4 regions of the Enterobacter huaxiensis genome follow, and region 4 is predicted to be linked to each of the others. Evidence: predicted binding sites of a transcription regulator. Region 4 holds the regulator's gene; each other region holds the start of a gene.

Region 1 (8,086 bases), 2.2 Mb from region 4:
GGTATGCAGGAACGGGTTATCGAACAGCACCGAGAACACCTCTTCCGTTGCTACCGTCGCGCCAATCGGCATCACGCCGCCGCCGAGCGCCTTCGCCAGGCACAGAATGTCCGGCTGAACATTCTCGTGCTCGCAGGCAAACATCTTGCCGGTGCGGCCCATGCCGGTCTGCACTTCGTCGAAGATCAGCAGTGCGCCAAACTCATCGCACAGCTGACGCACGGCAGGCAGATAGCCCTGCGGAGGCAGGATCACGCCGCCTTCGCCCTGAATGGGCTCCAGGATCACCGCCGCCACGTCGTCGCCGGTTTTACGGCATTCGCTCAGCAGGGCGCGCATCGCGTTAATGTCGCCAAACGGCACGTGGCGGAAGCCCGGCAGCAGCGGCATAAACGGTTTGCGGAAGGTCGATTTGGCGGTCGCCGACAGTGCGCCCAGAGATTTACCGTGGAACGCGCCGCTGGTGGCGACAAAGGTGAATTTCCCGCGCGGCGACTGGTACGCTTTGGCGAGCTTAAGCGCCGCTTCGACCGATTCCGTGCCGCTGTTGCTAAAGAAGCTGTACTTCAGCTTGCCGGGCGTTAAGGCCGCCAGCGTTTTCGCGAGCATGGCGCGAAGCGGGTCGAGCAGTTCCTGGCTATGGAGAGGTTGTTTCGCAAGTTGATTCTGTACGGCGGAAACCACTACTGGATTACGGTGCCCCACGTTGAAAATGCCAAAACCACCCAGGCAATCTATAAACTCCTGTCCCTGGGTGTCGACAAGCGTGTTGAGACTTCCCGCTTGCCACTCTACGGCTCCGTAATCCCCGCCGGCGGTAACAGATTTGCGATACTCCAAAAACCCTGGGTTCACATGCTCTTTAAAGTAGTCAATGACCTCTCTGTTAAGCTGTTTCATCTCCTCATGATCGAGCGTTCGCTTCTCAATGAGATTCAGTGCGTGCGCGGTACAGGCAAGAGCCGAGGCGCTGGAAGGTAACCTGTTCAAAATATGCTCCCGGGGATCGCGTATCACATGATACTGGTTTAAGTATTGCAGGGATTACGCCACTTCCGAGGGCTTAGCGAAAATCGGGATAAACGCCAGGTTAACATTATGTTGCACAATATTTAATCACGGAGAGGCAAACCAAACGGGATGAAGGCATGACGCGGTGGGCTTAGGCTTTTTGCCGAAAGGGGGCATGCGCACCGGTGTGGTGCATGGGCTGCTTCTTAAGTGGGCGTTAACACATCATGCTTTGTGAGTAATTTCTTTGCGAAAGTATTTTAAATCAATCAATTATAAAATCTTACAAAAAGTGCGGTTTAACTGAAATTTGCGATCCCGATCGGATTTAACAACTAAAGATAAATTGTTTACCGCCGAAAAAACAATAAACCACAAAATTAACATTCGAATAACCTGCAAGGAATGCCTGCATGTCCTCTCCTGCCTTTGTCACCCAGAACGAATATCTCCTGGACGATGACACCACGCTCATGTCGACCACCGATCTCGACAGCTACATGACCCACACCAACGATACTTTCGTACAAGTAAGCGGTTACTCCCTCAAGGAACTTTTGGGACAACCGCACAACCTGGTGCGCCACCCCGATATGCCAAAAGCCGCCTTTGCCGATATGTGGTACACGCTGCAAAAGGGGGAGCCGTGGAGCGGGATCGTCAAGAACCGCCGCAAAAATGGCGATCATTACTGGGTACGCGCCAACGCCGTACCCATGGTGCGCCGCGGGCAGGTGACGGGCTATATGTCGATTCGCGCGAAGGCGACGGCAGAAGAGGTTGCGGCCGTGGAGCCGCTCTATAAAGCGCTGAATGAAGGCCGTTGCAGCAAGCGCATTCACAAAGGGCTGGTGGTCAGAAAAGGCTGGCTCGGCAGGCTGCCGGCTCTGCCGCTGCGCTGGCGAGTGCGCGGGGTGATGGCGGTGGTGTTTGCGGCACTGGCGGCAACGCTGGCGGCAACCTCTGCGGCCTGGGCTGCTTATGCCGCCGTCGCCGTTGTTATGCTGCTGGGGACGCTGCTGTTTGAACAGCAGATTGTTCGCCCGGTGGAAAACGTAGCGCGACAGGCGCTGAAGGTGGCAACCGGCGAGCGCAACAGCGTGCAGCACCTGAACCGCAGCGATGAGTTAGGGCTGACGCTGCGCGCCGTCGGGCAGCTGGGGCTGATGTGTCGCTGGCTGATCAATGACGTTTCAAGCCAGGTGGTGAGCGTGCGCGACGGCAGCGACAGGCTGGCGCAGGGCAATGAGGATCTCAACGACCGCACGCGCCAGACCGTCACCAACGTGCAGCAGACCGTGGCGACGATGAACCAGATGGCGGCGTCGGTCCAGAGCAATTCGGAAACCGCCGCTGAGGTGGACAAGCTCTCCGTCGCGGCCAGCAGCGCGGCAACGAAGGGCGGGAACGCGATGCAGACGGTGGTAAAAACCATGGACGACATTGCCGACAGCACCCAGCGGATAGGATCCATCACCTCGCTGATTAACGACATCGCTTTCCAGACCAACATTCTGGCGCTAAACGCCGCGGTTGAGGCAGCAAGGGCCGGTGAGCAGGGCAAGGGCTTTGCGGTGGTGGCAGGTGAAGTGCGCCATCTCGCCAGCCGCAGCGCCAACGCGGCGAACGACATTCGTAAGCTGATCGATGCCAGCGCCAGCAAGGTACAGTCCGGCTCCGATCAGGTTCACGCGGCGGGCCGCACCATGGATGATATTGTTGAGCAGGTGAAAAACGTCACCCAGCTTATCGCCCAGATCAGCCACTCCACCTCTGAACAGGCCACCGGGCTGTCGGAATTAACCCGCGCCGTGGCGGAACTGGATGGCATCACCCAGAAAAATGCCGATCTGGTAGAAGAGAGCGCGCAGATCTCTGCCATGGTGAAGCACCGAGCCGGGCGTCTTGAAGATGCGGTAACCGTGCTCCACTGAGTCGTTTTATGTTTTGGCAAAGCCGTTTATTTCCTTTAGGGATAAACGGCTTTTTCTTTTTCTGAATTATCAAGGTTGTTAAATAAATATTAAATAACTAAAAAACGCCGGTTTTTTTATTCCTCCCCCTGCGCTTACTCGACGTCGCTAAAGAAAAAAACGATCAAAGTCATAAAGTTAGCGAAAAAGTTACCGATAACGGTGATCGTCTGAGAAATAATCACATCGATGGAGTAAATATGTTCTTACATGACGTAAAGATCGGCACGAAATTATTTCTGGCGTTTGGGTTCTTTATTGTTCTGATGGTGGTGAGCGCGAGTCTTTCCCTGCTGAGCCTGAACCGGGCGAACAACGGAATGCAAACCATCATCAGCAGCGATTATCCAACCACGGTAAAAGCCAACCAGCTAATCGACAATTTCCAGGAATTTATCAGCACTCAGCAGCTCATGCTGCTGGATGAGCAGGGGACGTATACGGCGCAGTCACAGCAGCGCTTAAAGGAGATCAGCGAGCAGATCACCGTGATCCTCGGTGAGCTGAACAACGCGCTGCAGGATGCAAAATCCCAGCAGGTGCTGGCGGATATCCGGGATGTGCGCCAGCAGTACCTGGATTCGCGCTACCGTATTTTGCAGGCGGTACAGGATAACGATCGTGCGGGTGCCATCCGGGAGATGATGACCAAAACGATTACCGTTCAGCAGGCCTACAAAGCGAAGGTGCAGGCGCTGATTGCCATTCAAAACGGCGAAATGCAGAGCGCAGGCGCGCAGGTCGACGATGACTTCCGAACCAACCGCCTTGTGCTGATCCTGATCACCCTCTTCAGCGTGGTGGTGGGCAGCGTGATTGGCTGGTTTATCGTGCGCTCCATCACCCGCCCGCTGGGACAGGCGGTGAACTTTGCGGAAGCCATTGCCGACGGCGATCTGACCGGCAGCATTGCCTCTCATGGTAAAGACGAAACCGGCCTGCTGCTTACCGCGCTGATGGAGATGAAGACCCGCCTGCTGGACATCGTCCAGCAGGTGCAGACCGGTTCGGAGAACATCTCCAGCGCTGCGGCGCAGATTGTCGCGGGTAATCAGGATCTGGCCGCGCGCACGGAGGAGCAGGCCAGCTCCGTGGAACAGACGGCTGCCTCGATGGAGCAGATCACCGCGACGGTGAAAAATACCGCGTCGCACACCGGAGAAGCGACCACCCTTTCCGCCGGTGCCGCGACGGTTGTCAAAAATAACGGTGAGATGATGAAACAGGTGACCAGCAAAATGCGCCTGATAAACGAAACGTCTAACCGGATGTCCGACATTATCGACCTGATCGACGCCATTGCCTTCCAGACCAACATTCTGGCGCTCAACGCGGCGGTCGAGGCGGCGCGTGCGGGCGAGCACGGCCGCGGCTTTGCGGTGGTGGCGGGCGAAGTGCGCCAGCTGGCGCAGAAAAGCGCGTCATCGGCGAGTGAAATTCGCCAGCTGATTGAAAGCTCAAGCAGCCAGACCCAGGACGGGATGAACCTGGTCGAGAAGGCCAGCGGGCTGATCAACGGGATGGTTGGCAACGTGGAGGAGATGGACGTGATTCTGCGCGAGATCCGTCAGGCCAGCCACGAGCAGACGGAGGGCATCTCGCAGATTAACAGCGCGATTGGCCTGATTGACGCCACCACCCAGCAGAACTCCGCGCTGGTGGAGGAGTCCGTTGCGGCGGCGGCCTCGCTGAACGAGCAGGCGATGCACCTGAAGGCGCTGGTTCACGTCTTCCGCGTGAGCGAGCACGCGCTGGCTTAATCCAGCTGGGAGATCTCCAGCGCCGCGCGGTCGATTACGCCGATAATCTGCTTGAGCTGCGCGTCGCTGAGCTCTCCCTGGTTTACCTTCAGGTCCAGCACCGCTTTAAAGTTATCCAGCGCCCGCTTCATCTGCGGGTTTTTGCGCAGCTGGAAGCCGACGCTGCGGGCTTTAATACGCACCTGAATCTGTTCCAGCTGTTCCCGGTTATCGTCCAGCCAGCGTTGTCCTTCGACGGTAATCGCAATCTTCTTGCGGCCGTTCTCTTCTTCGGTAATGGTGATAAACGACCGATCCTGCAGGTAATCCAGGGTCGGGTAGATCACGCCGGGGCTCGGGGTATAGTTCCCCTGCGTCAGGTTCTCGATCGCTTTGATCAGCTCATACCCGTGGCTCGCGTTACGCGTCAGGATATCCAGGATCACCAGCCGCAGGTCGCCGTGGCCAAAGAATCGTGGACGGCGCCCGCCGCCGTCGTGTCCGTGTCGCATAGTGAACCTCTGAAATTGATATATCTAAACTATATCTTAGATATATTCAGATGCAATCTAAAAGATCTTGCATTCTTGGTTAATAGCAATCATTATCATCTAAAATTAATTTAGATATATCGTATTCACCTGAGAAGGGCATAAAAATGACATCAACCCGTTACCCTCAACGTGTCCGCAACGACCTGCGCTTTCGCGAGCTGAACGTGCTCCGCGTTGAGCGCGTTACCGCTGGCTTCCAGCGCATCGTTCTCGGCGGCGAGGCGCTGGAGGGCTTTAGCTCCCGCGGTTTTGACGACCACACCAAGGTCTTTTTCCCCGCACCGGGTACCTCCTTTGAGCCGCCGGTAGTCACGGATGAGGGCATCAGCTGGGGTGAAGGCGTGCGCCCGCAGGCGCGTGACTATACGCCGCTGTATGATGAAGTGAATCATGAGCTGGTGCTCGACTTCTTCATTCATGCGGGTGGGGTGGCCAGCAGCTGGGCTGTCGCGGCGAAGCCCGGCGACAAACTCACTATCGGCGGGCCGCGCGGTTCGCTGGTGGTGCCGGAAGATTACGCCTGGCAGCTCTACGTCTGCGACGAGTCCGGCATGCCCGCGCTGCGCCGCCGTTTAGAGGGCATCGCAAAACTGCCGATCCGCCCGAACGTACGTGCGGTGGTCACCGTGAGCGATGCGTCTTATAAGGATTATCTGGCTCACCTGAGTGAATTCAACATCACCTGGGTTGTGGGCCACAGCGAACAGACGGTGGCGGAGCATCTGGCCGCGCTATCCGTGCCGGAGGCGGATTATTTTATCTGGCTGACCGGGGAAGGGAAGGTGGTTAAAAACCTGAGCCGTCAGTTTGAAACCGACGCAATTGACCAACAGCTGGTGCGTGCCAGCGCATACTGGCACGCGAAATAATCAGGCCGCTGAATCCAGCTGCGCTTCGCTTACCTGATGTTCGAGCGAGGCGCGGACCTCGTGCAGCGCTTTCTCCTGCTGAGCAAAGTAGGCTTCCATATTGTTCAGCGAGGAGACCAGCAGCCAGGACTCTTCTTTCTCCAGCTCCGCCAGCTCGTTCACCAGGGTGTCGATTTGCTCGCGAACCTGCGCCATTTTTTTGCGGATACGCTCCAGGTCGTTCAGCCTGTCGCTCGCCATCAGCGGCTCAAAGCCCTGTTGCAGGCGCGCCACCAGCGAGCGAATGGCCTTAACGTCGCCGCGCTGTTTGGCCTGGTTGAGCTGCACCATCATGGTATTGGCTTCTTCTTTCAGATCGTCCGCAACCAGATCCGGGTGGCACAGCCTGCTCGCCTGACGCCACAGCCGCTTCAGCTCGTTCCGATCCTCTTCCGAGAGATCTTTCCCCTTGCGCAGACGCACTTCGGCATCGTGATGCTGTTCGCGGTACTTCTCATACTCGTCGTGGGCCTCATCGCACGCCTGACGGGCAGGCTCTTCTTCACGGGTTAAGCCACTCTCCAGCTCCAGCGCTTCGGCCAGCAGATTGGCAATCAGACTGCTTTGCTGCTGCAGCTGTTTGCGCGCGTCTGCGGCCTGTACGGAATCGGCAGGCAGATCGCGCCAGCGCTGGGTGAGCGTTGCCAGCACCTCTACGGCCTGCGCCATATAGCGCTGGCAGCGGCGATAATCCTCTTCACGACGACGCGCCTCCGCCTGCTGACGACGCAGATTTAGCTCGGCCAGCGTTTTACGCAGGGCGAGGATCTGCTGCATCAGCGGCCCGAGGCGGGAGAAATAGAGATCGTTGAACTCATCAAGCTGCTGTACGCGGGCGTTGCGGCGGTCAATAAGATCGCGCAGACGCTCCTCCAGCGCCTTCAGCTCCAGCTTGCTGGCCGCCACCTGCGGATCGCGCCACGGGGTAACGGCGCGCTGGCTCTGTAGCCATGCGGTGATGGCTCTAATGGCAGCGGTGTAATTCTTCTGCTCAAGCGCCACGACGATTGCCTGTAGCTCATCGTCAAACGCTTCATTTTTCAGCCGCGTCAGCTGGCTCTGGATGATGTCGTCATCTTCCAGTTCGATGGCATTTTTAATGATTTCTAGCCGTTTGATCGGTGTGCTCATGATGCCTTTCGCTCTGGCGCTTAAGTATTTGAGTTAAGGTTAGTTGTTGTAAAAGCTACAGGAAATAATACACACGGATGATGATCGGCGCGATGGGGGATTTCTTTAGTTTTTAGGGTTTGTGAAAGAGTTAGGGGTATGTATCGGCGATTATGGAAGGAGGATCGCAGAAGCTAGATGTGGTCAGGGAATTCGCTTTTTTGAAAGGCAGGGGCAGGAGTAAGTTGAGCGTGTTGCAGGAGAACTTGCATCCGCCTACTTATCCTGGGCTGTTGAATTTTAAATAAGATTTGTGAATGTACCCGCAGGTATTACTGAGTAATACACTCGTTATGCCTGTGATCAGAGGGTCTGGCTGTATTGCTTCAGGGCATGGTGTATATGCTGCGGAATTCATTACGGGATCCATACTTAACGCATAAGTCGACGTGAAGTGAGGCTGGCGATAATGTCACTCTTAAGGGAGAAAATGGCTTGGCAAAGTACACTTTAAATTCCGTAGAAGAGCGCTATCAGCCTGGGTCGAACGAAGCAGTACTTCTCAATAAGCTGGGGATCGTTGATTCACAGGAAATGGAAGAACTTGAGTCTGGCTTGTTATTAATTCTTTATGAAAAGTTGTTCATTACCAATCATATCCCTGACGTGATGACATTTGGACACATATCAGACTGGCATCGTCAATGGCTAGGGAATGTTTATGAATGGGCGGGAAAGTTGCGCAATACGAATTTGGCGAAAGGTGGCTTCCAGTTTGCTTCTGCGGATCG
Region 2 (8,086 bases), 2.2 Mb from region 4:
GACGCTCGTTTCCAGAAAGAGTTTAGCGATGATACCGACATTCAGGCGGCGGATTACCACAACACCTCAGGCCATAACAACACGATGGGCATCTTCGGGGCAGGCATTAATGCCACCATCGCGCATAACTTTACGCTTAACACGGGCGTGTATGTAGGAACCGGTGATGTAGATAACGATGCCAGCGTGCAGGCGGGTATGAGCTACAGCTTCTGAATATAACCTCATTGCCCGGTGGCGCGAGCTTGCCGGGCATACGGCTGTTTATCGTAAATATTTCTCAAACCACCCCAGCGTACGTTTCCAGGCAAGCTCCGCCGCGGGCTCGTCATACCTTGGGGTGGAATCGTTGTGAAATCCGTGGTTTACGCCGGGATAGACATAGGCTTCGTAGATCTTATTATTCGATTTAAGCGCTGATTCATAGGTGGGCCACCCCTCGTTAATATTTTTATCGAGTTCAGCATAGTGAAGCAAAATTGGCGCTTTTATCTTCTGCACATCGGCAGCCGCAGGCTGACGCCCATAAAACGGCACGGCGCAATCCAGCTCCGGGTAAGCGACTGCCGCCGCATTCGAGACGCCGCCCCCGTAGCAAAAACCGGTGATCCCCACTTTACCCGTCGCATCCGGGTGCTTTTTCATAAACTCGACGGCGGCAAAGAAGTCGTTCATCAGCTTTGTCGGATCGACCTTCTGCTGAAGCACTTTTCCCTCTTCGTCGTTGCCCGGATACCCGCCTACCGAGCTTAGCCCGTCCGGTGCCAGTGCAATGTACCCCGCCTTTGCCACGCGTCGCGCCACATCTTCGATATAGGGATTAAGACCGCGGTTTTCGTGTACCACCACCACCGCGGGCACCTTCCCGGTTGCTTTGGCAGGCTTCACCAGATACCCCCGCACCTCGCCATGACCGTTCGGCGACGGGTAAGTGATGTATTCCGGAAGGATATCCGGGTCGGTGAATTTCACCTGCTCTGCCAGGGCATAGTTGGGCTTAAGCATATTGAACAGCGCCAGCGCCGTCACGCCGCCCACGGCGTAGCGCGCCGCAAGGCTGAGGAATTCACGTTTGGTGATTTTACCGTGGGCGTAATAGTCGTAGTAATCGAGCAGTTCCTGGGGAAAGTCTTTGGCAGTCAGGCGCGTCATCGCTTATCTCCAAAATTTGTGATTTGATAAGCATAGAATGAAAACGCTGTTTCGAAAATTCATCGACACGAAAGGAGACATCATGTCCTGGCACCCCTACTCCGGCCGCTATGAAAGCATGCAGTACCGTTACTGCGGGAAAAGCGGCCTGCGCCTACCGGCGCTCTCGCTTGGCCTGTGGCACAGCTTCGGCCACGTCCAGCCCCTCGACTCACAGCGCGCGCTGCTGCGTAAAGCCTTTGACCTCGGCATTACCCATTTTGACCTCGCCAACAACTACGGCCCGCCGGCGGGCAGTGCGGAAGAGAACTTTGGCCGCCTGCTGCGCGAAGATTTTGCCGCCTACCGGGACGAGCTGATTATTTCCACCAAAGCCGGTTACGACATGTGGCCGGGTCCTTATGGTTCGGGCGGTTCGCGAAAATACCTGCTCGCCAGCCTCGACCAGAGCCTGAAGCGAATGGGCGTAGAGTACGTTGATATTTTCTATTCCCACCGCGTGGATGAAAACACGCCGATGGAAGAGACGGCCGCCGCGCTGGCCCACGCCGTTCAGAGCGGAAAGGCGCTGTACGTGGGCATTTCCTCCTACTCCACGGAGCGCACGCAGAAAATGGCCGGGCTGCTGCGCGAGTGGAAAATACCGCTGCTGATCCATCAGCCTTCCTATAACCTGCTTAACCGCTGGGTCGATAAAACCGGTCTGCTGGACGCGCTGGCGGTGAACGGCACCGGCTGTATCGCCTTTACGCCGCTGGCGCAGGGGCTGTTGACCGGGAAATACCTGAACGGTATTCCTGAAGGTTCACGTATGCAGCGCGAAGGTAAAAAAGTGCGCGGCCTGACGGAGAAGATGCTCACCGAAGCCAACCTCAATAGCCTCAGGCTGCTCAACGAAATGGCCCATGCCCGCGGGCAGACGATGGCGCAGATGGCGCTAAGCTGGCTGCTGAAGGACGAACGGGTGACGTCTGTGCTGATTGGCGCGAGCCGCCCGGAGCAGCTGGAAGAGAACGTTCAGGCGCTGAATAACCTGCGCTTTACGGACGATGAGCTTACGCGGATTGACCAGCATGTTACGGATGGGGAGTTGAATTTATGGCAGGCGTCGTCGGATAAATAGTGCAGCCTGATGCCCTCACCCCGCCCCTCTCCCACGGGGAGAGGGTTAGGGTGAGGGGTAAGGTATATTTACTTCTTACTGATCTTATCCAGATACCCCATCACAAACGCCGACAGCACGAACGTCAGGTGGATAATCACGTACCACATCAGTTTGTTATCCGGGACGTTCTTGGCGTCCATAAACACGCGCAGCAGGTGAATAGAGGAGATGGCGACAATCGACGCGGCCACCTTATTCTTCAGCGACGTGGCGTCCATTTTGCCGAGCCAGCTTAGCTTCTCTTTGTGCGCAGCGATATCTAGCTGGGAGACAAAGTTTTCATAGCCGGAAAACATCACCATCACCAGCAGGCCGCCCACCAGCGTCATATCCACTAGCGACAGCAGAACCAGAATCAAATCCGCTTCGGCAATGGAAAAGATATTGGGCAGAACGTGTAAAATTTCCTGGAAGAACTTAATCGTCAGCGCGACAAGCGCCAGGGAAAGGCCAAAATAGACGGGCGCCAGTATCCAGCGAGAAGCGTACATTGCGTTTTCAAAGAAGCGTTCCATAAAGTCCTGTCTGCAAACGAAACCAGCGCCCAGTATATCTCAACGGCGCTGACTGTTTGCAACAACTAACCAACACAACGCCTACACGTCCTCTGGGTTCACTTCCGGACGCGCATACTCCGGCCAGACCAGCACCACCAGCTCCGGGTAGGCTTCGAGGCTGAATTCGCGAAAACACTGACGCAGGTTGAGTACGTCTAAATCGGAATACGAGACCTTCTCACCGTTAAGACAGCGCTTTTTGATGTTGTCGTAATATTTATACACCGCCGAGTTGAGATCGCTGCAGCGACGCTGTGCGTCAAATAGCCCCGGCGTATCATTAATTTCTGTCATTTTCATACGTTTAATTGTCGCATGAAGAAAGTCGATATATTCGTGGTTGACCCGCCAGTACCAAACAGGGGTCACCGCGTTCATCAATACCGAGAAATGGTCTTCCCCTTCCTCTTTTGTCATCAGTTCAGGCTGTGGCAGTTCGCTGGCGTCTTTCGACACTTTCGGTTTATTGAACTCTTGCATCAATAAAAGAACGCCAGCGGTCAGTAATAGTAATGTAATGACCGTGAAAAAAATGCTGTTCATGGGTAGGCTCCATTTTTTTTGATTTTAAAATTGCCTCATGTTATTGTCAACGAATCTCACGCCTTTACCGACCCCACCCTTTTGAAATTAAAGGAAATCTAAATGCTGCCCGACAATCTTGTCCCGGCTAAGTACCACATTGCGCCTGTGGAACAGCCTTCGACGGAAGCAGAAAAAAAGGCTAATTTCACTCAGGGAAAAAGAACGCTCTCCGATTATGAGCCAGAGATATTAATTGGTGTTTCCCAAAGCGGGAAATCCCGTAATATGTTGCTGGAAGAGCACGATCGCCATATAAAAGACCGCTTATTTCGCGCAGTAAAAATCGAAGCCTTTGTTCACCTGCTGGACGACCTGCAGGCCGAGGGCGAAATAGATGCCCAGACGCTAAGTCAAATAATTACCGAAAAAACCAAAGAAATAAATGAAGCCGGTAATGAAATTTGGCTTAACTTAATTACGCGTGAAAAAAACACCCTTGTCTTTTATAACCTGGGGGAAGATTAACGTGATGGAAGTTAAAGATAATAACGTTTATTTGACTTTAGATGATAAAAAAAGTGATGAATTTATCTTAAAGCAGAATCTCGAGGCGTTAAAAAAGAGTAAGAACGCCGAGATAACGCGAATAACGCAGGACCTGGTCTCTATCCCGGCGACGCTGGTTCGCCTGAAATGGCAGAACCGACGTGAGATTTACGCGCTGCAGGTCAAAGAAGAGATTTACGGCGCGGTGATGAATGCCATCATCGAACAGCGCCCTGAGCTCAAAGAGAAGCTCCTGGGGCGTCTGGAGGCCAACTACCAGTATCTGCTGGCGAGAGAGACCGCCACGCTGCGTCTGAGCCGCAAATTGTCCGAGGGCGATTACCGCACCTCGAACGTCACCTTTGTGGCGCTCAACGACGACCCGTCCCCTGCCGGCCCGGCTGAAGCCAAAAAACATCCGTAGTACAGGCAAAAAAAAGCTGGCTTTCGCCAGCTCTTCGTTTTATTTCGCGGCCGCTTTCTCTTCGCCGACCAGACCAATCTTCAGGTACCCCGCCTGATGCAGCGTGTCCATTACCCTCATCATGGTTTCATAATCAACGGTTTTGTCCGCACGGAAGAAGACCGTGGTGTCTTTCTTCCCACCGGTAAGCTGATCCAGCGCCGGGATAACAGAGGCATCCGTCACCGGGTCGTTGCCCAGGAACATGGATTTATCCGCTTTTACCGACAGGTAAATCGGCTTTTCCGGGCGCGGCTGCGGCTGGCTAGAAGACGCGGGCAGATTCACCTTTACGTCAACCGTTGCCAGCGGCGCTGCCACCATGAAGATAATCAGCAGCACCAGCATGACGTCGATGAACGGCGTCACGTTGATTTCGTGCATTTCGCCGTTATCGTCCAGATTTTCGTTAAGACGCATTGCCATACAATCAACCTACGCGCAGTTTAGACGCCGCATGCACCGGTTTAGCGGCGCTGGCATTGAGGTCCAGATCGCGGCTTTGCAGCAGCATAACCTGGGCGGCAACGTCGCCGAGGGTCGCTTTGTAGCTGCCGATCATGCGCGCGAAGATGTTATAGATAACAACGGCTGGAATCGCCGCGACCAGGCCGATTGCCGTAGCGAGCAGCGCTTCTGCGATACCCGGCGCCACAACCGCCAGGTTGGTGGTTTGGGTCTGCGCGATGCCGATAAAGCTGTTCATGATGCCCCAGACGGTACCGAACAGGCCGACGAACGGAGAGATAGCACCGATAGTCGCCAGATAGCCATTGCCACGGCCCATATGACGCCCCACGGCGGCAACGCGACGCTCCAGGCGGAAGCCGGTGCGTTCCTTAATGCCTTCGTTATCTTCACTGCCTTCGGACAGTTCCAGCTCGTTCTGCGCTTCGTTCACTAATAAGGACGTCAGGCTTTTGGCGTGGAAGGATGAAGTCATATCAGAAGCCTGATCCAGCGAGCGGGCTTCGCCCAGCTGCTGCTGCTCGCGCTTGAGGCGGCGCTTCTGCGAAATAAGCTCAACGCTCTTGCTGAAGAAAATAGCCCAGGTGACAACGGACGCCAGAATCAGGCCGATCATCACAATCTTAACCACGATGTCAGCATGATGGTACATGCCCCAAACGGAGAGATCCGTTTGCATCAAATTATTACCCACTCTGTATCTCCAGGACGCAAATCACAAAATCTGAGCGTAATAATATCAAAACGTCGTCGAATTGATAGTAGTTCTCATTAGTATTTACATACTGCCGTAATTTTCGCTCACTTTCCTTGCGCTTACGCAGTAAAAATTTCTTATGCGTATTTTTCATAAAATTTTCTGCTTATTCGATAAGCAGGCGGGTGCAGATTTTTACAATCGTGGTAGTCTGGACGTCCAGACGTATAAAAACAGGGTTGGCGAACATGACAAAGAAGCATCTTGATACCACGCTGGTGCAGGCCGGACGCAGCAAGCAATATACCCAGGGATCGGTCAACAGCGTGATTCAACGGGCCTCCTCGCTGGTATTCGATACTGTGGAGGAGAAAAAAATCGCCACGCGTAATCGCGCCAAAGGCGGGCTGTTTTACGGTCGTCGCGGCACGCTAACCCACTTTTCACTACAGGAAGCCATGTGCGAGCTGGAAGGCGGCGCGGGCTGTGCGCTGTTCCCATGCGGCGCGGCGGCTGTGGCCAATACCATTCTGGCGTTTGTCGAACAGGGCGACCATATCCTGATGACCAACACCGCCTACGAGCCAAGCCAGGACTTCTGCACCAGGATCCTCAGCAAGCTTGGCGTGACCACCGGCTGGTTCGACCCGCTCATCGGTGAAGGTATTGCCGAACTTATTCAGCCGAACACGCGCATCGTGTTCCTGGAATCTCCCGGCTCAATCACCATGGAAGTGCATGACGTCCCTGCCATCGTGAAGGCCGTGCGCAGCAAAGCGCCGGAGGCGATCATCATGATCGACAACACCTGGGCGGCGGGCGTGCTGTTTAAGGCGCTGGAGTTCGATATTGATATCTCCATTCAGGCGGCAACGAAATACCTGATTGGCCACTCCGACGGCATGATCGGCACGGCGGTGTCCAACGCCCGCTGCTGGGATCAGCTGCGTGAAAATGCCTACCTGATGGGCCAGATGGTTGATGCAGACACCGCCTACATGACCAGCCGCGGTATTCGCACGCTGGGCGTTCGCCTGCGTCAGCATCATGAAAGCAGCCTGAAAGTCGCCGAGTGGCTGGTGCAGCATCCTCTGGTTGAGCGCGTGAATCACCCGGCGCTACCGGGCAGCAAAGGCCACGCGTTCTGGCAGCGTGACTTTACGGGCAGCAGCGGCCTGTTCTCGTTCGTGCTGAAAAAACGGCTGAGTAACGACGAGCTGGCAGCGTATCTGGATAATTTTACCCTCTTCAGCATGGCCTACTCCTGGGGAGGGTTCGAATCTCTTATCCTGCCAAACCAGCCGGAACAGATTGCGGCGCTGCGGCCTGGCGGCGAGGTGGATTTCAGCGGAACCTTGATTCGTCTGCATATTGGTTTAGAAAATGTTGACGATTTGATTGCGGATTTAGCGGCAGGGTTTGAACGTATCGTGTAGAGTGCAGCCTGAAATGTACTCCCCTGGACGCTTTAGTTAACACTGCAGCCCGAAAAGTCTGCATGACTTGCGCCCGCGATCAAACCCGACGGGCGAAATTGGGAGTACAATAGCGCTATATCTGCTGTTCCACAGGAAAGTCCATGGCTGTTATTCAAGATATTATCGCTGCGCTCTGGCAACACGATTTTGCCGCGCTGGCGGACCCGCACGTAGTGGGTATTGTCTATTTCGTGATGTTTGCGACCCTGTTTCTGGAAAATGGACTGCTGCCAGCCTCGTTTCTCCCCGGTGATAGCCTGCTGCTGCTCGCAGGGGCGTTAATCGGTAAGGGCGTCATGGATTTCGCACCGACGATGGTGATCCTCACTTCAGCAGCCAGCCTGGGCTGCTGGCTGAGCTATTTGCAGGGCCGCTGGCTCGGGAATACCCGCGTCGTAAAAGGCTGGCTGGCTCAGCTGCCGCATAAATATCATCAGCGTGCGACCTGCATGTTCGATCGCCATGGTCTGCTGGCGCTGCTGGCCGGGCGTTTTCTGGCCTTTGTTCGCACCCTGCTGCCAACGATGGCGGGTATCTCCGGGCTGTCGAACCGCCGCTTCCAGTTCTTCAACTGGCTGAGCGCCCTGCTGTGGGTTGGCGTGGTCACCACGCTGGGCTATGCGCTGAATATGATCCCGTTCGTGAAGCGTCATGAAGACCAGGTGATGACTTTCCTGATGGTGCTGCCGCTCTTCCTGCTGGTTGCCGGCCTGGTGGGGACGATTGCGGTGGTGATTAAGAAGAAGTACTGCAGCGCGTGATCCCCTCACCCTGACCCTCTCTCCATAGGGGAGAGGGAAAAAACCTACGCTCCCTGCATCGTTCTGATGCGCGACGCATCTTCCCCCGGCGTAACGCCGAAGTAGCGCTTAAACTCCCGGCTGAACTGCGACGCGCTTTCATACCCAACCCGCATCGCCGCCGCGCTGGCCTTCATACCGTCGTGGATCATCAGCATACGCGCCTTATGCAGCCGGTAGGTTTTGAGGTACTGCAGCGGCGAGGTGCTGGTCACCGATTTGAAGTTATGGTGGA
Region 3 (8,086 bases), 1.4 Mb from region 4:
CGAGGTCGCGGTTATCTGATGGTTTCCGCTTCATGATAGGCAGCTTAACCGCCCGCATCTTCGCCATCTTCTGGCTGACGCTGGCACTGGTTTTGATGCTCGTACTGATGCTGCCAAAACTCGACTCACGCCAGATGACGGAGCTTCTCGACAGCGAGCAACGTCAGGGCGTGATGATCGAGCAGCACGTGGAAGCCGAGCTGGCAAACGACCCGCCGAACGATTTAATGTGGTGGCGCAGGCTGTTTCGCGCCATCGACAAATGGGCGCCGCCCGGACAACGCCTGCTGCTGGTGACCAGCGAAGGCCGCGTCATTGGGGCAGAGCGCAATGAAATGCAGATTATCCGCAACTTCATTGGCCAGGCGGATAATGCCGATCACCCGCAGAAGAAGAAATACGGTCGCCTTGAGATGGTCGGCCCTTTCTCCGTGAGAGATGGGGAAGATAACTACCAGCTCTATCTGATTCGTCCTGCCAGCAACTCCCAGACTGACTTTATCAACCTGCTGTTTGACCGTCCGCTACTGCTGCTGATCGTAACGATGCTGCTAAGTTCACCGCTGCTGCTATGGCTGGCGTGGAGCCTGGCGAAGCCCGCACGTAAGCTGAAAAACGCGGCCGATGAAGTGGCACAGGGTAACCTCAGGCAGCATCCGGAGCTGGAAGCCGGCCCGCAGGAGTTCCTTGCCGCCGGTGCCAGCTTTAACCAGATGGTGAGCGCGCTGGAACGTATGATGACCTCGCAGCAGCGTCTGCTGTCGGACATCTCGCACGAGCTTCGTACTCCCCTCACGCGACTGCAGCTTGGCACCGCCCTGCTGCGCCGTCGTAGCGGCGAGAGTAAAGAGCTGGAGCGTATCGAAACGGAGGCTCACCGTCTGGACAGCATGATCAACGATCTGCTGGTGATGTCGCGCAATCAGCAGAAAAACGCGCTGGTGAGCGAAACGGTGAAAGCCAATCACCTGTGGCATGAGGTGCTGGACAACGCGGCGTTCGAAGCGGAACAGATGGGGAAATCCTTCACCGTTAACTTCCCGCCGGGACCATGGCCGCTGTACGGTAACCCCAACACGCTGGAAAGCGCGCTGGAGAATATCGTGCGTAACGCCCTGCGCTACTCGCATACGAAGATTGAGGTGGCGTTCTCGGTGGATAAAGACGGGATCACCATCATCGTTGACGACGACGGTCCTGGCGTCAGCCCGGAAGATCGCGAACAGATTTTCCGTCCGTTCTACCGTACCGACGAAGCGCGAGACCGCGAATCGGGCGGCACGGGGCTGGGGCTGGCGATTGTTGAAACCGCGATGCAGCAGCACCGTGGCTGGGTCAAAGCCGACGACAGCCCGCTGGGCGGCCTGCGGTTAACGCTGTGGCTACCGTTGCATAAGCGTTCGTAGTTTACTCTGGCACCGTAATGTAGGCCCGGTAAGCGCAGCGCCACCGGGCGAAAACAGGTGCAGAGGTACACATGCCGGGTGGTGGCGTCGCCTTACCCGGCCTACTATTTGTAGGGCGCTATTTCCCCCACAATCTCCGCGAATTATCCTCGATCTTCCCGGTTAAACGCCGCTTCTGCATCGTTCTTGTCCAGCTGGTGGATAACCCCGCAGCCGACAGCAGGCGATGATACTGCTCGTCGTCAAACGGCATATGCCACGCAATGGCGCAGGCGTCATACACCGAGACATCGCTCAGGCGCGACGCCAGTTCAAGCGGTGCATCCGCAGAAACCTGCCCGGCCAGCACCACGCGGTACAGCCAGCCGGTTTTGCCCGCTGTTTGCAGCTGCTCGGACATATCGCTAATGCCGAAATGGAAGTTGAGCTTGAAGCACGGCGAGCGCGGCTGCGTCACCTGGATAAGGGCATCGCCCCAGCGGTAAATATCACCGATAAAGACGTTTTTCTCGGTCAGCCCTTCGGTCGAGAGGTTCTCGCCAAACGCGGGCGCGACAAACAGATCCGCCTGCTCGGGGAATTCGGCTTTCCAGTGCTGATAGTGCTCGCGCGGATAGTGGCACAGCGCGCGCTCGGGCCCGCCGTGGATTTTCTTTTCGGCCTGCTCGTCACCCGCAAGCCCAAGGTCGGTTAGCGTCAGCTCGCCGTCGACCTGAATTTTAGCGATGGCGCTCGGGCGGCTGCCGTCATACTCCCTGACCTTGCCTGTAAACACGTTCACCGGGTAATGCATTGCTGCCTCCATTACGCAGATACAAAAAAAGCGAGTCATCAGACTCGCTTCTCACAGGCGTCAATGCAACCTTATTTTTTAGCGGCGAAACGCGCTGCTGCTTCGTCCCAGTTCACCACGTCCCAGAAGGCTTTGATGTAGTCCGGACGACGGTTCTGGAATTTCAGGTAGTAAGCGTGTTCCCACACGTCCAGGCCCACGATTGGGAAGCCGGATGCGCCAGAGATTGCTTCACCCATCAGCGGGGAGTCCTGGTTAGCGGTAGAAACAACCGCCAGCTTGTCGCCTTTCAGGACCAGCCACGCCCAGCCAGAGCCGAAGCGGGTTGCAGCGGCTTTTTCGAATTCCGCTTTGAAGTTGTCTACGGAACCGAAGTCGCGCTCGATAGCCGCTTTCAGGTCGCCCTGCAGAGTGGTACCGGTTTTCAGGCCTTTCCAGAACAGGCTGTGGTTAGCGTGACCGCCCGCGTTGTTGCGCAGCACGGTTTTCTTGTCCGCTGGCAGCTGATCCAGTTTGGTAATCAGTTCTTCTGCGGACAGGTTGGCGAACTCTGGCAGGCTTTCCAGCGCGGCGTTCGCGTTGTTCACATAGGTCTGGTGGTGTTTAGTGTGATGGATTTCCATCGTCTGCTTGTCGAAATGCGGTTCCAGTGCGTCATAGGCATACGGCAGGGATGGCAGTGTATAACTCATAATCCTCTCCATTATTGTCGGGCGGCACAGCTGTTAATGCCGCGTAAGCAGTTGGTTCATTATAGTTAATTAAATGATATTGAAAATGATTATCAATGCCGTAGTTTTTATAAGGTTATTCATTTTTCGATTAATAGCGGAATTGTGAGTCTGCTCACGCGGTTAACGTGCTGATTGCCATCCGGAACGAAAGTGCGGCAACCTTCTGAAGGTTCCCAAACCGCCTAATTTTTACACTCATCAAGTCGGCGGGAAGCCACCGACTATAAAAACGATGAGGATGTAAAAATGAATCATGCGATTACGATGGGTATTTTCTGGCATTTGATAGGCGCGGCCAGTGCGGCCTGTTTCTATGCCCCGTTTAAAAAGGTGAAAGGTTGGTCATGGGAAACCATGTGGTCCGTTGGCGGTACGGTGTCATGGCTGATTTTGCCGTGGACCATTAGCGCCATGCTGCTCCCGGATTTCTGGGGCTATTTCTCCTCCTTCAGCGCCTCTACCCTGCTGCCGGTCTTCCTGTTCGGCGCGATGTGGGGCATCGGCAACATCAACTACGGCCTCACCATGCGCTACCTCGGCATGTCGATGGGTATCGGCATCGCGATTGGCATTACGCTGATCGTCGGGACCCTGATGACGCCTATCCTCAACGGCAACTTCGACGTGCTGATCAACACGCAGGGCGGACGAATGACGCTGCTGGGCGTGCTGGTCGCGGTGATCGGCGTGGGTATCGTCACCCGCGCGGGCCAGCTGAAAGAGCGCAAGATGGGCATCAGGGCCGAAGACTTTAACCTGAAGAAAGGCCTGATGCTGGCGGTGATGTGCGGCATCTTCTCGGCGGGCATGTCGTTCGCCATGAACGCCGCCAAACCGATGCACGAAGCCGCTGCCGCGCTGGGCGTTGACCCGCTGTACGCTGCCCTGCCAAGCTACGTGGTGATCATGGGCGGCGGCGCGCTGGTGAACCTCGGCTTCTGCTTAATTCGTCTGGCAAAAGTGAAGAACCTGTCGGTAAAAGCCGACTTCTCGCTGGCAAAACCGCTCATCATCACCAACGTGCTGCTCTCGGCTCTCGGCGGCCTGATGTGGTATCTGCAGTTCTTCTTCTACGCCTGGGGCCACGCCAGCATTCCGGCGCAGTACGACTACATGAGCTGGATGCTGCACATGAGCTTCTACGTGCTGTGCGGCGGGCTGGTTGGGCTGGTGCTGAAGGAGTGGAACAACGCCGGGCGTCGTCCGGTGGGCGTTCTGAGCCTGGGCTGCGTGGTGATTATCATTGCCGCCAACATCGTTGGCCTCGGCATGGCGAACTGACTAGGCCGCCTTTCGACTACGATGACGCCACTGAACCGGCGTCATCCCCACCTCGCGGTTAAACACCACCGAAAAGTAGTTACTGTCCTCAAAGCCGCAGCGCATCGCCACTTCGCTCACCATCAACTCCGTATGCTGCAGCAGATACTGGGCGTGGCAGATGCGCAGCTGGCGCAGGTAATGGTTGACCGTCATCCCCGTCTGGGTGCGGAACTGCTGGCGCAGCGCGCGTTCGCTGCACTGCTCCTGCTCGCAGAATTTTTCCAGCACGAAGCTTCTGTTCAGACTGCCCGCAAGCGTGGTGATGAGCTTGTCCAGCAGCGCTTCCTGCGTCGTGGCGGAGGGATTATCGGTGGCGTACCGATGGCGCTTCAGCGTCATCACCAGCTGGGCAAAAAGCAGCTCCGCCATCTGGTTAGCGACCGGGTCGCCCTTCTGGCTCTCCTGCTCCAGCTGAGAGATGACCTGCCGCACCTGGGTCATGCCGCTGCTGCTCAACCGCCAGTGCGGTGAACCTTTCACATCCAGAAAACCCGGAATGTTCGCGGCCCAGTCAACGTTAAGCCTGAGCCTTTCCGGGCAGTAAATGACGTTCTGCAGCACCAGGTCGTTAACCGAGGCGTAGGAGTGTTTATCTTCTGCGCGGATGTAGAAAAGATCCCCGCGGGTGATGCGGTAGGGGCGATCGTTGAGGACGTGCAGGCCGTTGCCGCGCCACACCAGCACCAGCTCGCAAAACTCGTGGGTGTGCTCGGCAAAGACGTTTTGCGGGTAGCGATCGGCCACCGCAACGGCCTGGCCGACGGAGGCAAAAAAATCATCTTTGCGAAGAATTAACTGAGCAGCCACACCACAACCTCTACGGCGAATAACCGGACATTATTAGCCTTTTTGCGGCATAAAAACGGTGATTGCCCTCGCGTTACTGAAGTGACGCATCCTTACCCTGGCGTATGTCCCGCGGAGACCAGCTAAACTCCCGGCGAAAAAGCGTCGAAAAGTGGTTACTGTCGCCGAAACCGCAGCGATAGGCGATATCCGTGACGCTTTCGTCAGTATGGCGTAGAAGGTGGCGGGCTTTGATCAACCGCAGGCGGTTAAGGTAGCGCTGGGGCGTCAGCCCGGTGTGCTGTTTGAGCTGGCGATGCAGGGTGCGCAGCGACAGCGAAAAATCCTCCGCCAGCGTTTCCCAACAGACGTCTTCGGAGAAATGTTCTTCAAGCCAGGCCATCAGCTGGTTCAGCCGGGCGTCGTTATTCCCCAGCCCCTCCACCAGGCTGCTGCGGCGCAGCAGCACCAGCAGCTGCATAAACAGCAGCTCGCGGGTGGCAATGACGTGTGTCTCCGGCCCGTCCTCGCTCTGCTCCATCTGGCTCACCAGCTGACGCACCTGCTGCAACGTGGACTGATTCACCCGCCAGTGCGACGGGTAGTGCCCGTCCTTCTCCTGCGGCAGCAGCTGGTTTAATCCAGAAAGGAACTGGAACGCGTCCGGGGAACGATAGAGCACGTTGGTCAGGCACAGGTTGTCGGTATGTTCGTACAGGTGCCTGTCGTGGTCGCGCACAAAGCACACCGTGCCGCCGCTGATGGTGTAAGGCTGCCCGTTAAACACGTGAATGCCCGTGCCGTGCTCAACAATCACAATCTCATGGAAATCATGATGATGTTCCGGGAAAGCGGCCTGAGGGAGCCGCGGCTCAATCGCGACGGGCGAACCTCCCGAAGGAAAAAAATCCACGCTGTGTAGTACGGTCATAACGGCCCCCACCAATGAGAAATGTTCTCAAAATAGTAATGGTGCCCTTTCACGCTCACCTTAAATTTTCGGCAGCAAACCTCGCAAAAGCTGTCCGTTTTTCAAGAAACCGGCGGAAAGATCGGGAAATGCGGTAAGCGTCACACTGCCTGAAAACCGCGCCATTACTGGAAACTGTGAACTCCCTCACGTTCATCTTTGCTTTCTTGCCAGCGCGGGATTTGCCCTGTCAGTGGCGAGAAGGTGCCTTTTTCTTCCCTTTCTTACACTCACCGCTAATGACTTAAGAAAGGACCTGACCATGACTTTTCGCCATTGTGTGGCCGTCGATTTAGGCGCATCCAGCGGCCGCGTAATGCTCGCCACCTGGGACTGCGGCCAGCGCACGCTTTCGCTTCGCGAAATGCACCGCTTCGCCAACTGCCTGCAAAAGCAGGACGGCTTTGAGACCTGGGATATCGATGCCCTGGAGGCGGAGATCCGCACCGGGCTGAACAACGTCTGCGATGCCGGCATTCGTATCGACAGCATTGGCATTGATACCTGGGGCGTGGACTACGTGCTGCTGGACGGTAACGGCGAGCGCGTCGGCCTGCCCGTCTCCTACCGCGACAGCCGCACCGACGGCCTGATGGCGCACGCCATCGCCCAGCTTGGTAAGGACAACATCTACGGGCGCAGCGGTATTCAGTTTCTGCCGTTTAACACGCTGTACCAGCTGCGCGCCCTGGTCGAGCAGCAGCCGGCGCTGGTCGCGAACGTGGCCCACGCGCTGCTGATACCGGACTATCTGAGCTATCGCCTGACCGGCAACATGAACTGGGAATACACCAACGCCACCACCACGCAGCTGGTGAATATCAACACCGATAACTGGGATGAACACCTGCTGGCGTGGACGGGGGCATCGCCTTCCTGGTTCGGTACGCCGACCCATCCGGGTAACGTGATCGGTCAGTGGATTTGCCCGCAGGGGAACGCGATCCCCGTCGTTGCCGTCGCCAGCCACGATACCGCCAGCGCGGTCATTGCCTCGCCGCTTGCCAGCAGCGACGCGGCGTATCTTTCTTCCGGCACCTGGTCGCTGATGGGCTTCGAGAGCAAAACGCCGTACACCAGCGATGCCGCGATGGCGGCGAATATCACCAACGAGGGCGGCGCCGAAGGCCGCTATCGGGTGCTGAAAAATATTATGGGCCTGTGGTTGCTTCAGCGGGTGCTGAAAGAGCAAAACGTTACCGACCTGCCCGCGCTTATCGCAGAAACCGAAAGGCTGAAGGCCTGCACCTTCCTGATTAACCCGAACGACGACCGCTTTATCAACCCGGCGCACATGAGCGCCGAAATCCAGGCCGCCTGCGTCGAGGCCGGGCAGCCGGTGCCGTCCAGCCCGGCCGAGCTGGCGCGCTGCATTTTTGACAGCCTCGCCCTGCTGTATGCCGACACCCTCAGCGAACTGGCCGAACTGCGCGGCAAACCGTTCAGCCAGCTGCACATCGTGGGCGGCGGCTGCCAGAACCAGCTGCTGAACCAGCTCTGCGCCGATGCCTGCGGCATCACCGTGGTGGCGGGCCCCGTAGAGGCCTCCACGCTCGGCAACATCGGTATTCAGCTGATGACCCTGGACGAACTGTCCAACGTTGATGATTTCCGCTCGGTTGTCAGGGCGAACACCAGCCTGACCACCTTCACGCCCCATCCCTGCCATGAGATTGCCCGCTACCGGGCGCAGTCTCAGCAAAAACGACTGACTAAGGAGCTTTGCGCATGACCACTCAACTAGAACAAGCCTGGGACCTGGCTAAACAGCGTTTCGCCGCCGTCGGCGTGGATGTCGAAGAGGCCCTGCGCCAGCTCGACCGTCTGCCCGTCTCTATGCACTGCTGGCAGGGCGATGACGTCGCCGGTTTCGAGAACCCGGGCGGTTCCCTGACGGGTGGTATTCAGGCCACGGGTAACTATCCGGGCAAAGCGCGTAACGCGACCGAGCTACGCGCAGACCTGGAGCAGGCCCTGAGCCTGATCCCGGGGCCAAAACGCCTGAACCTGCACGCGATTTATCTCGAATCCGACGAGCCGGTGGCGCGTAACGAAATTAAACCTGAACACTTTA
Region 4 (8,086 bases):
CCTGCTGACGGACGTAAAGTGAAGGGCGTTATTCACTGGGTGAGCGCGACGCATGCGCTGCCGGTGGAAATCCGCCTGTACGACCGTCTGTTCAGCGTGCCTAACCCGGGCGCAGCGGAAGACTTCCTCTCGGTTATCAATACCGAGTCGCTGATTATCAAGCAGGGTTATGCCGAGCCGTCTCTGAAAGCCGCTGAAGCCGGTAAAGCGTTCCAGTTCGAACGCGAAGGGTACTTCTGCCTGGACAGCCGCTACAGCACCGCTGAAAAGCCGGTATTTAACCGTACCGTCGGTCTGCGTGATACCTGGGCTAAGATCGGCGAATAATATCGCTGCTCTGGTCAATGAGAGACAAACGCCGCTATATGCGGCGTTTTTTTATTTAACGATCATGCTATTAACGGTCTGAGGAAATATTCTCTGCCGGGAAATCAGGTCAATGAGGTGCTACTTATTTTTTTAAATAAAGTTTCTATTTTTACGGAAATGGAGATGACTAAAAAACATACGGGGTAGTCTGCCTTTACGCCCTGAAATTTCTCGCTATATCCCGCCATTCCTCGTCTCCCCGTAAATGTTACAAAGCACTACTAATTATGTGCACTTCGTCATAATCCTGACTTTTGCTTATTAAAAAGCATTGATAATTCGCGTCGCGAAAAATAACCTAAAGGCGGTAGTTAATTCGAGGGTATTTCTGACTACCCCTGACCATTAGGTCTTTTATATTTTCGCCGTTTTAGGCGTTTTAATTCGTCAAAGAGGAATAATCTATGCGTACGTTCAGTGGCAAACGTAGTGCGCTGGCGCTGGCTATCGCCGGTGTGACAGCAATGTCGAGCTTGGTGATTACCCCAGAAGCTAAGGCCGAAGGTTTCATCGATGATTCTACCCTCACGGGCGGTATTTATTACTGGCAGCGTCAACGTGACCGTAAAGACGTCACCGAAAACAAATATAAAACCAACCTTGCTCACTCAACCTGGAACGCCAACCTCGATTTCCAGTCGGGCTATGCTGCAGATATGTTCGGTCTGGATATTGCCGCCTTCACGGCCATTGAAATGGCGGAAAACGGCGACAGCGGTCACCCGAACGAAATCGCCTTCTCCTCCAGTAATAAAGCCTATAAAGAAGACTGGTCCGGCGATAAAAGCGGCGTCAGCCTGTATAAGGCAGCAGCGAAATTCAAATACGGCCCGGTATGGGCGCGCGGTGGTTATATTCAGCCAACCGGTCAAACGCTGTTAGCACCGCACTGGAGCTTTATGCCGGGCACCTATCAGGGGGCCGAAGCCGGGGCTAACTTTGACTACGGCGATGCGGGCGCGTTGAGCTTCTCCTACATGTGGACCAACGAATATAAAGCGCCGTGGCACATCGAGATGGACAAGTTTTACCAGAACGATAAAAAGACCAAAGTGGACTATCTCCACTCTCTGGGCGCGAAGTATGACTTCAAAAACGACCTGGTGCTTGAAGCCGCTTTTGGTCAGGCGGAAGGGTATATTGACCAGTACTTTGCAAAAGCCAGCTACAAATTTGATGTTGCGGGCAGCCCGCTGAGCACCAGCTATCAGTTCTACGGTACCCGTGATAAAGCGAGCAATGGCACCGTCAACGATATCTATGACGGCACCGCATGGCTGCAGGCGCTGACCTTCGGCTACAAAGTGGGCCAGGTTGATCTGCGTCTTGAAGGGACATGGGTGAAGGCGGAAGGGCAGCAGGGTTACTTCCTGCAGCGTATGACGCCAACCTATGCATCGTCCAACGGTCGTCTGGATATCTGGTGGGATAACCGCTCTGACTTCAACGCCGACGGCGAAAAAGCGCTCTTCTTCGGCGCGATGTACGACCTCAAAAACTGGAACCTGCCTGGCTGGGCGGTGGGGGCATCTTACGCTTATGCCTGGGACGCGAAGCCTGCTGATATGGCCACTCCGGACGCATACTACGATCCAAACTACCGTCTGAAAGAGTCCTCTTACAGCCTGGATGCGATCTACACCCTGCAGGATGGGCGCGCGAAAGGCACGATGTTTAAACTGCACTTCACGCAGTATGACAACCACTCTGACATTCCGAGCTATGCGGGCGGTTACGGCAACATCTTCCAGGATGAACGTGACGTGAAATTCATGGTTATCGCACCATTCACCATCTTCTGATGAACGCACCGGCGGGCTGAGTCCCGCCGGTATGGAGACTGCACATGATGAAAAAAATTGTAATCGTCGCGTTGCTGGCATCAGGGCTGGTGGCGTGTGCTCAGACACAGGCGCCGAAAGAGGACACCCGTCTGAAGGAGGCGTATAGCGCCTGCATCAATACTGCGGAAGGTTCGCCGGAGAAAATCGAGGCCTGTCAGAGCGTGCTTAACGTGCTGAAGAAAGAGAAAGCGCACGAGCAGTTCGCGACGCAGGAAAACGTCCGCGTGATGGATTACCAGGCCTGCATTCAGGCGCGTAAAACCGGTAACGATCAGGAAGTGGCGAAGCGTTGCGACCAGATTTGGAAAGAAATTCGAAGCAATAACAGTAATTAATTCGCTGTTATTATGCCCGGTGGCGCTGCGCTTACCGGTCCTACAAAGGTGTCATAGCCCGTAGGCCCGGCAAGCGCAGCGCCACCGGGCTTTTTAACGCAAAAAAAAAGCCAACCTAATGGCTGGCTCAGAGTATAAACACGAACTTACTTCGCGTCGTGCGCGTGGTCGTTTTCGCGGCAGTCGCCTTCAGCGCAGTGACCATACAGGTACAGGCTGTGATTGGTCAGGCGGATGCCGTGACGGGCAGCGATTTCACGCTGGCGTGATTCGATGGAATCATCGCTAAATTCAATGACCTTGCCACAGTCGAGGCAGATCAGGTGATCGTGGTGATGCTGCTGGGTCAGTTCGAAAACAGACTTACCGCCTTCGAAATTATGACGGGTCACAATGCCCGCGTCATCGAACTGGTTCAGCACGCGATACACGGTTGCCAGCCCAATCTCTTCGCCCATGTCGATAAGACGCTTATAAAGGTCTTCCGCACTGACATGGTGATTGTCTGGTCCCTGAAGCACTTCAAGGATTTTTAACCGAGGAAGCGTTACTTTCAGGCCAGCCTTCTTTAATGCGGTATTGTTGTCAGTCATGCGGAATCTGTCCTGTTGCTAAACGATTCACTTCTAATGAAGAAGTGACAGAAAATGCACTTGGGATAATGCGTCTCATTATAGAACTGCCATGGCTAAATGAAAACTGCAAGTCTCAAGCAAAGTATGCTTATAAAAACGTGGTATCACCAACAAACTTGTTCGATGGCACCCACTTTTTACCAGGGGGATATTGTACAGGTCTGAGCGAAAAAGTTAAAAGTTTGTAGCAATTAATTTAATCGGTTTTACCTGGAAAATGGGCGCAACCAAGGCTGCGCCGCAGGGCCATCAGGCGTTCAGAATGTCGTCCAGATTCAGCTCTTCGCGAACCTGCTTAACCCATTTTTCAACGCGCTCAGCGGTGAGTTCCGGCTGACGATCTTCATCGATAGCCAGGCCCACGAAGTGATCGTCATCCGCCAGGCCTTTGGACGCTTCAAAGTGATAACCCGCCGTTGGCCAGTGGCCCACGATAGCAGCACCGCGTGGCTCGATGATGTCGCGGATGGTGCCCAGTGCGTCACAGAAGTACTCTGCGTAGTCTTCCTGATCGCCACAGCCAAACAGCGCAACCAGCTTGCCGTTGAAGTCCACCTCTTCCAGCGTCGGGAAGAAATCGTCCCAGTCACACTGGGCTTCACCGTAGTACCAGGTTGGGATACCCAGCAGCAGGATGTCATAGCCTTCGAGGTCTTCTTTGCTGCTCTTGGCGATGTCGTGCACATCGGCAACGTCTTTACCGAGCTGTTTTTGAATGTTTTTTGCGATATTTTCGGTATTGCCGGTATCACTGCCGAAGAAAATGCCGATGATTGCCATGAGTAAAATAACCTCTTGAAACTTAATGGTATGGTGGCGCAATTTGTCCACGGATAAGGGCAATAATAGCAGAACAGACAACCCTGCGGAAACAGCTATCACGCAGGACTGCACTCTGTGCTACATGAAAAGGGTAATAAAGGGGATTTTCAGACTTATGCCTTGCTGCGCAAAGCCTCGAGTTGAGCGATCAGTATCTCTTCGATCAGTTCGCTGCGGCTGATGTTGCGCGCCTCTGCCAGCTCATTTAGTGCATCGACAGCATCGGCGTTCAGCTTCAGTTCGACACGCTTAAGTCCACGAGTTTTATCGCGTTTAAGCTGGTTGCGTTTATTGATACGCAGCTGTTCATCGCGTGAAAGCGGATTCGTCTTGGGTCTTCCCGGGCGACGCTCATTCGCGAACAGATCTAGTGTCGTACGGTCCGTTTGTTCTTTGGCCATAATTCTGAGACTTCGGGGGAAACACGCCGCCCTGCTAAAGCCCGGGCGATAAGCGCGCCATCATACATCAGCGAAAACGGCGCGCCAACGACTGGAAGCCCATCGCCGTCCAGTCGCTGTCTTTTTAATCAATTCGCAGTATCAGTGAGATAGCGACGGATAGCGCGCAGAACAGCGTCCGGTTTTTCCGCGTGAACCCAGTGCCCGGCACCTGCAATGACATGGGCTCGAGCCTGCGGGAATTGCGCCAGCAGCGTGTCGCGATAAGCGTCGGTGACGTAAGGGGAGTTTCCGCCACGAATAAAGAGGGTAGGGTGCGGCCAGGCGGGAACAGCTTCCCAGCCCACAATATGAGAATACTGATCCCACAGGACCGGCACGTTAAAGCGCCACTCTCCGTCGACGAAGGATTTCAGCAGGAACTGCACAACCCCTTCCTCATCCAGATGCTCACGCATCACCGCGGCAGCCTGCTGGCGGGTAGAGACCCCCGCTTCTGTTACCGCATTGATGGCAGCAAAAATCTCATCGTGGCGACGCACGTCGTAATCCACGGGCGCAACGTCAATGACCACCAGGCCATTGATACGTTCCGGCGCCAGCGCCGTCAGGGCCATCACCGCTTTGCCACCCATTGAATGCCCGATGAGTGTCACCTTCTGCAGGCCGTTAGCGTCCAGCGTATCCAGCAGATCCTGCGCCATCGCCGCGTAAGTCATCTCCTCCGAGCGCCCGGAAAGGCCGTGATTTCGCATATCGACCTGCAAAATATCGTGATCGATAACCAAATCGCGCGCCAGCACGCCCAGGTTATCCAGGCTGCCAAAAAGCCCGTGAACCAGTACGATGGGAGAATTATTGTTCGGCGATTGTGCAGTTTGCGCTCGGGTATTCAATTTCATGGCAAAGTTCTTTTTTTACGTATGTCAGGTTAGGGTATCATGTTGACCATTCTGCCGCCCGGCTGCAAGGATCCAGTTTAATCTGACTTTTGCCGCCAACCGGGTTTGACGCTATCCGCTGTTGGGATTTGACCCTATAATCCCAACGACTTGTATTCAGATAAGATATCGCACTGGATTAAGATGAAAACAATCGAAGTTGATGACGAACTCTATCAGTTTATTGCCAGCCAAACGCGGCATATCGGGGAGAGCGCGTCCGACATTTTACGGCGTATGCTTAAAATTTCCGCCGCTTCACAGCCTGCTACCCCAGCCACAAAAGATGTCGCGTCTCAGCCGAGCGTTGTTGCACAAGCAAAACCTGCCGTGACGCCTGTAAAAGATAAAGTGCGCGCGGTGCGTGAACTGCTGCTCTCTGACGAATACGCAGAGCAGAAAAAGGCGGTTAACCGCTTTATGCTGGTGCTGTCTACACTTTATTCACTCGATAACAACGCATTTGCTGAAGCGACCGAGTCGCTGCACGGTCGCACACGCGTGTATTTCGCGGGCGATGAGCAGACGCTGCTGCAAAATGGCAATCAAACCAAACCCAAACACGTCCCGGGCACACCGTACTGGGTAATCACCAATACCAACACGGGCCGCAAGTGCAGCATGGTTGAACATATCATGCAGTCCATGCAGTTCCCGGCGGAATTGATTGAGAAGGTTTGCGGTACAATTTAACCCTTGCATCAGAAGGACCAGGCAATGGCAAATCACAGCCGTGCAGGCCAACCTGCACAACAAAGCGATTTGATTAACGTCGCTCAACTGACCGCACAGTATTACGTACTGAAGCCGGCCGTGGGCAACGCAGAACACGCAGTGAAGTTTGGTACATCCGGTCACCGCGGCAGCGCGGCGCGCCATAGCTTTAACGAGCCGCACATTCTGGCCATTGCCCAGGCCATCGCGGAAGAGCGCGCCAAAAATGGCGTCACCGGTCCGTGCTACGTAGGGAAAGATACCCATGCTCTGTCTGAACCGGCGTTCATCTCCGTGCTGGAAGTGCTGGCGGCGAACGGCGTTGATGTGATTGTTCAGGAGAACAACGGTTTTACGCCAACGCCTGCGGTCTCTAACGCCATCCTGGTGCACAACAAAAAAGGCGGTGCGCAGGCTGACGGTATCGTTATCACGCCATCCCACAACCCGCCGGATGACGGTGGGATCAAATACAACCCGCCTAACGGTGGTCCGGCAGACACCAACGTCACTAAAGTGGTGGAAGATCGTGCCAACGCGCTGCTGGCTGACGATCTGAAAGGCGTTAAGCGCATCTCTCTGGATGCCGCCATGGCGTCCGGCCACGTGAAAGAGCAGGACCTGGTTCAGCCGTTCGTGGAAGGGCTGGCGGATATCGTCGATATGGCGGCTATCCAGAAAGCCGGCCTGAAGCTGGGCGTGGATCCGCTTGGCGGCTCCGGTATTGAGTACTGGAAGCGCATCGCCGAACATTACAAGCTGGATCTGACCATCGTGAACGATCACGTCGATCAGACCTTCCGCTTTATGCACCTGGATAAAGACGGCGCGATCCGCATGGACTGCTCCTCCGAGTGCGCGATGGCGGGCCTGCTGGCGCTGCGCGACAAATTCGATCTGGCGTTTGCTAACGACCCGGATTACGACCGCCACGGTATCGTTACCCCGGCAGGGCTGATGAACCCGAACCATTACCTGGCCGTCGCCATTAACTACCTGTTCCAGCACCGTCCGCAGTGGGGCAAAGAGGTTGCCGTGGGTAAAACCCTGGTTTCCTCCGCGATGATCGACCGCGTGGTTGACGCGCTGGGCCGCAAGCTGGTGGAAGTGCCGGTGGGCTTCAAGTGGTTCGTTGATGGCCTGCACGACGGCAGCTTTGGCTTCGGCGGTGAGGAGAGCGCGGGCGCGTCCTTCCTGCGCTTCGACGGCACGCCGTGGTCAACCGATAAAGACGGCATCATCATGTGCCTGCTGGCGGCAGAAATCACCGCGGTCACCGGTAAAAACCCGCAGGAGCACTACAACGAGCTGGCGGAACGCTTTGGTGCGCCAAGCTACAACCGTATTCAGGCCGGCGCGACCTCTGCCCAGAAGGCGGCTCTGTCCAAACTCTCTCCGGAGATGGTTAGCGCCAGCACCCTGGCAGGCGATCCGATCACCGCGCGCCTGACGGCGGCGCCGGGTAACGGTGCCTCTATCGGCGGACTGAAGGTGATGACCGAAAACGGCTGGTTCGCCGCGCGTCCATCCGGTACGGAAGATGCGTATAAAATCTACTGTGAAAGCTTCCTCGGCGCTGAGCACCGTCAGCAGATCGAGAAAGAAGCGGTAGAGATCGTCAGCGAAGTGCTGAAAAACGCATAAGTGGTGTTTGGTGCGGGCTGATGCCCTCACCCCATCCCTCTCCCACAGGGAGAGGGAGAAAACATTAAAAACGGCAACCTCAGGGTTGCCGTTTTGCTTTTACCTAACTATGTTTATTCTTCAATTCAAATCTCGGCGATACCAGGCCGTACAGCGTCCAGCCCATAAAGGTCACCATCGCGCCATACAGCATCGCTTCCTGGCCGGATGAGTAGAGCGCATAGAAGCTGTAGATTGCCCCAATCAGCGCCACGATATTGGCCGCACGCGCCTTGCGTGGATCCACCTTCGCGACTTTCTGAATAATCACCAGCGCCGCCATCGACAGAATATACGGAATGATGTTCGTCACTACCGCCAGGTTGACCAGCACGTTGAACT

What was found. The regulator Fur, encoded in region 4, represses iron uptake genes when iron is present. The targets are predictions, from matches to a motif close to ATAATAATGAGAACNACTATCAA.
Region 1: D5067_RS03220 (siderophore-interacting protein) is a predicted target of Fur. The motif match lies at 5,312-5,334, and genes of this name have one in related genera.
Region 2: exbB (tol-pal system-associated acyl-CoA thioesterase) is a predicted target of Fur. The motif match lies at 5,632-5,654, and genes of this name have one in related genera.
Region 3: sodA (superoxide dismutase [Mn]) is a predicted target of Fur. The motif match lies at 2,965-2,987, and genes of this name have one in related genera.

Annotation. Positions count from the first base shown of each region.
Region 1 is NZ_CP043342.1:653,177-661,262, forward strand. It holds gene ygjG (putrescine aminotransferase) at 1-990, opposite strand, end outside; gene D5067_RS03205 (methyl-accepting chemotaxis protein) at 1,425-2,945, shown strand; gene D5067_RS03210 (methyl-accepting chemotaxis protein) at 3,185-4,744, shown strand; gene D5067_RS03215 (PadR family transcriptional regulator) at 4,741-5,235, opposite strand; gene D5067_RS03220 (siderophore-interacting protein) at 5,382-6,146, shown strand; gene D5067_RS03225 (J domain-containing protein) at 6,147-7,316, opposite strand; gene D5067_RS03230 (Fic/DOC family protein) at 7,791-8,086, shown strand, end outside.
Region 2 is NZ_CP043342.1:742,015-750,100, reverse strand. It holds gene D5067_RS03655 (autotransporter outer membrane beta-barrel domain-containing protein) at 1-216, shown strand, start outside; gene yghX (YghX family hydrolase) at 265-1,152, opposite strand; gene D5067_RS03645 (aldo/keto reductase) at 1,235-2,275, shown strand; gene D5067_RS03640 (TIGR00645 family protein) at 2,344-2,832, opposite strand; gene D5067_RS03635 (ESA_00282 family adhesion-associated protein) at 2,914-3,417, opposite strand; gene D5067_RS03630 (hypothetical protein) at 3,520-3,924, shown strand; gene D5067_RS03625 (cytoplasmic protein) at 3,929-4,369, shown strand; gene exbD (TonB system transport protein ExbD) at 4,409-4,834, opposite strand; gene exbB (tol-pal system-associated acyl-CoA thioesterase) at 4,839-5,570, opposite strand; gene metC (cystathionine beta-lyase) at 5,822-7,009, shown strand; gene yghB (DedA family general envelope maintenance protein YghB) at 7,153-7,812, shown strand; gene D5067_RS03600 (AraC family transcriptional regulator) at 7,857-8,086, opposite strand, start outside.
Region 3 is NZ_CP043342.1:4,772,919-4,781,004, forward strand. It holds gene cpxR (envelope stress response regulator transcription factor CpxR) at 1-36, shown strand, start outside; gene cpxA (envelope stress sensor histidine kinase CpxA) at 33-1,406, shown strand; gene yiiM (6-hydroxyaminopurine reductase) at 1,525-2,199, opposite strand; gene sodA (superoxide dismutase [Mn]) at 2,271-2,891, opposite strand; gene rhaT (L-rhamnose/proton symporter RhaT) at 3,180-4,214, shown strand; gene rhaR (HTH-type transcriptional activator RhaR) at 4,215-5,063, opposite strand; gene rhaS (HTH-type transcriptional activator RhaS) at 5,137-5,973, opposite strand; gene rhaB (rhamnulokinase) at 6,275-7,744, shown strand; gene rhaA (L-rhamnose isomerase) at 7,741-8,086, shown strand, end outside.
Region 4 is NZ_CP043342.1:3,403,770-3,411,855, reverse strand. It holds gene glnS (glutamine--tRNA ligase) at 1-327, shown strand, start outside; gene chiP (chitoporin ChiP) at 774-2,171, shown strand; gene chiQ (ChiQ/YbfN family lipoprotein) at 2,219-2,548, shown strand; gene fur (ferric iron uptake transcriptional regulator) at 2,695-3,141, opposite strand; gene fldA (flavodoxin FldA) at 3,433-3,963, opposite strand; gene ybfE (LexA regulated protein) at 4,119-4,406, opposite strand; gene ybfF (esterase) at 4,535-5,308, opposite strand; gene seqA (replication initiation negative regulator SeqA) at 5,492-6,040, shown strand; gene pgm (phosphoglucomutase (alpha-D-glucose-1,6-bisphosphate-dependent)) at 6,065-7,705, shown strand; gene potE (putrescine-ornithine antiporter) at 7,809-8,086, opposite strand, start outside.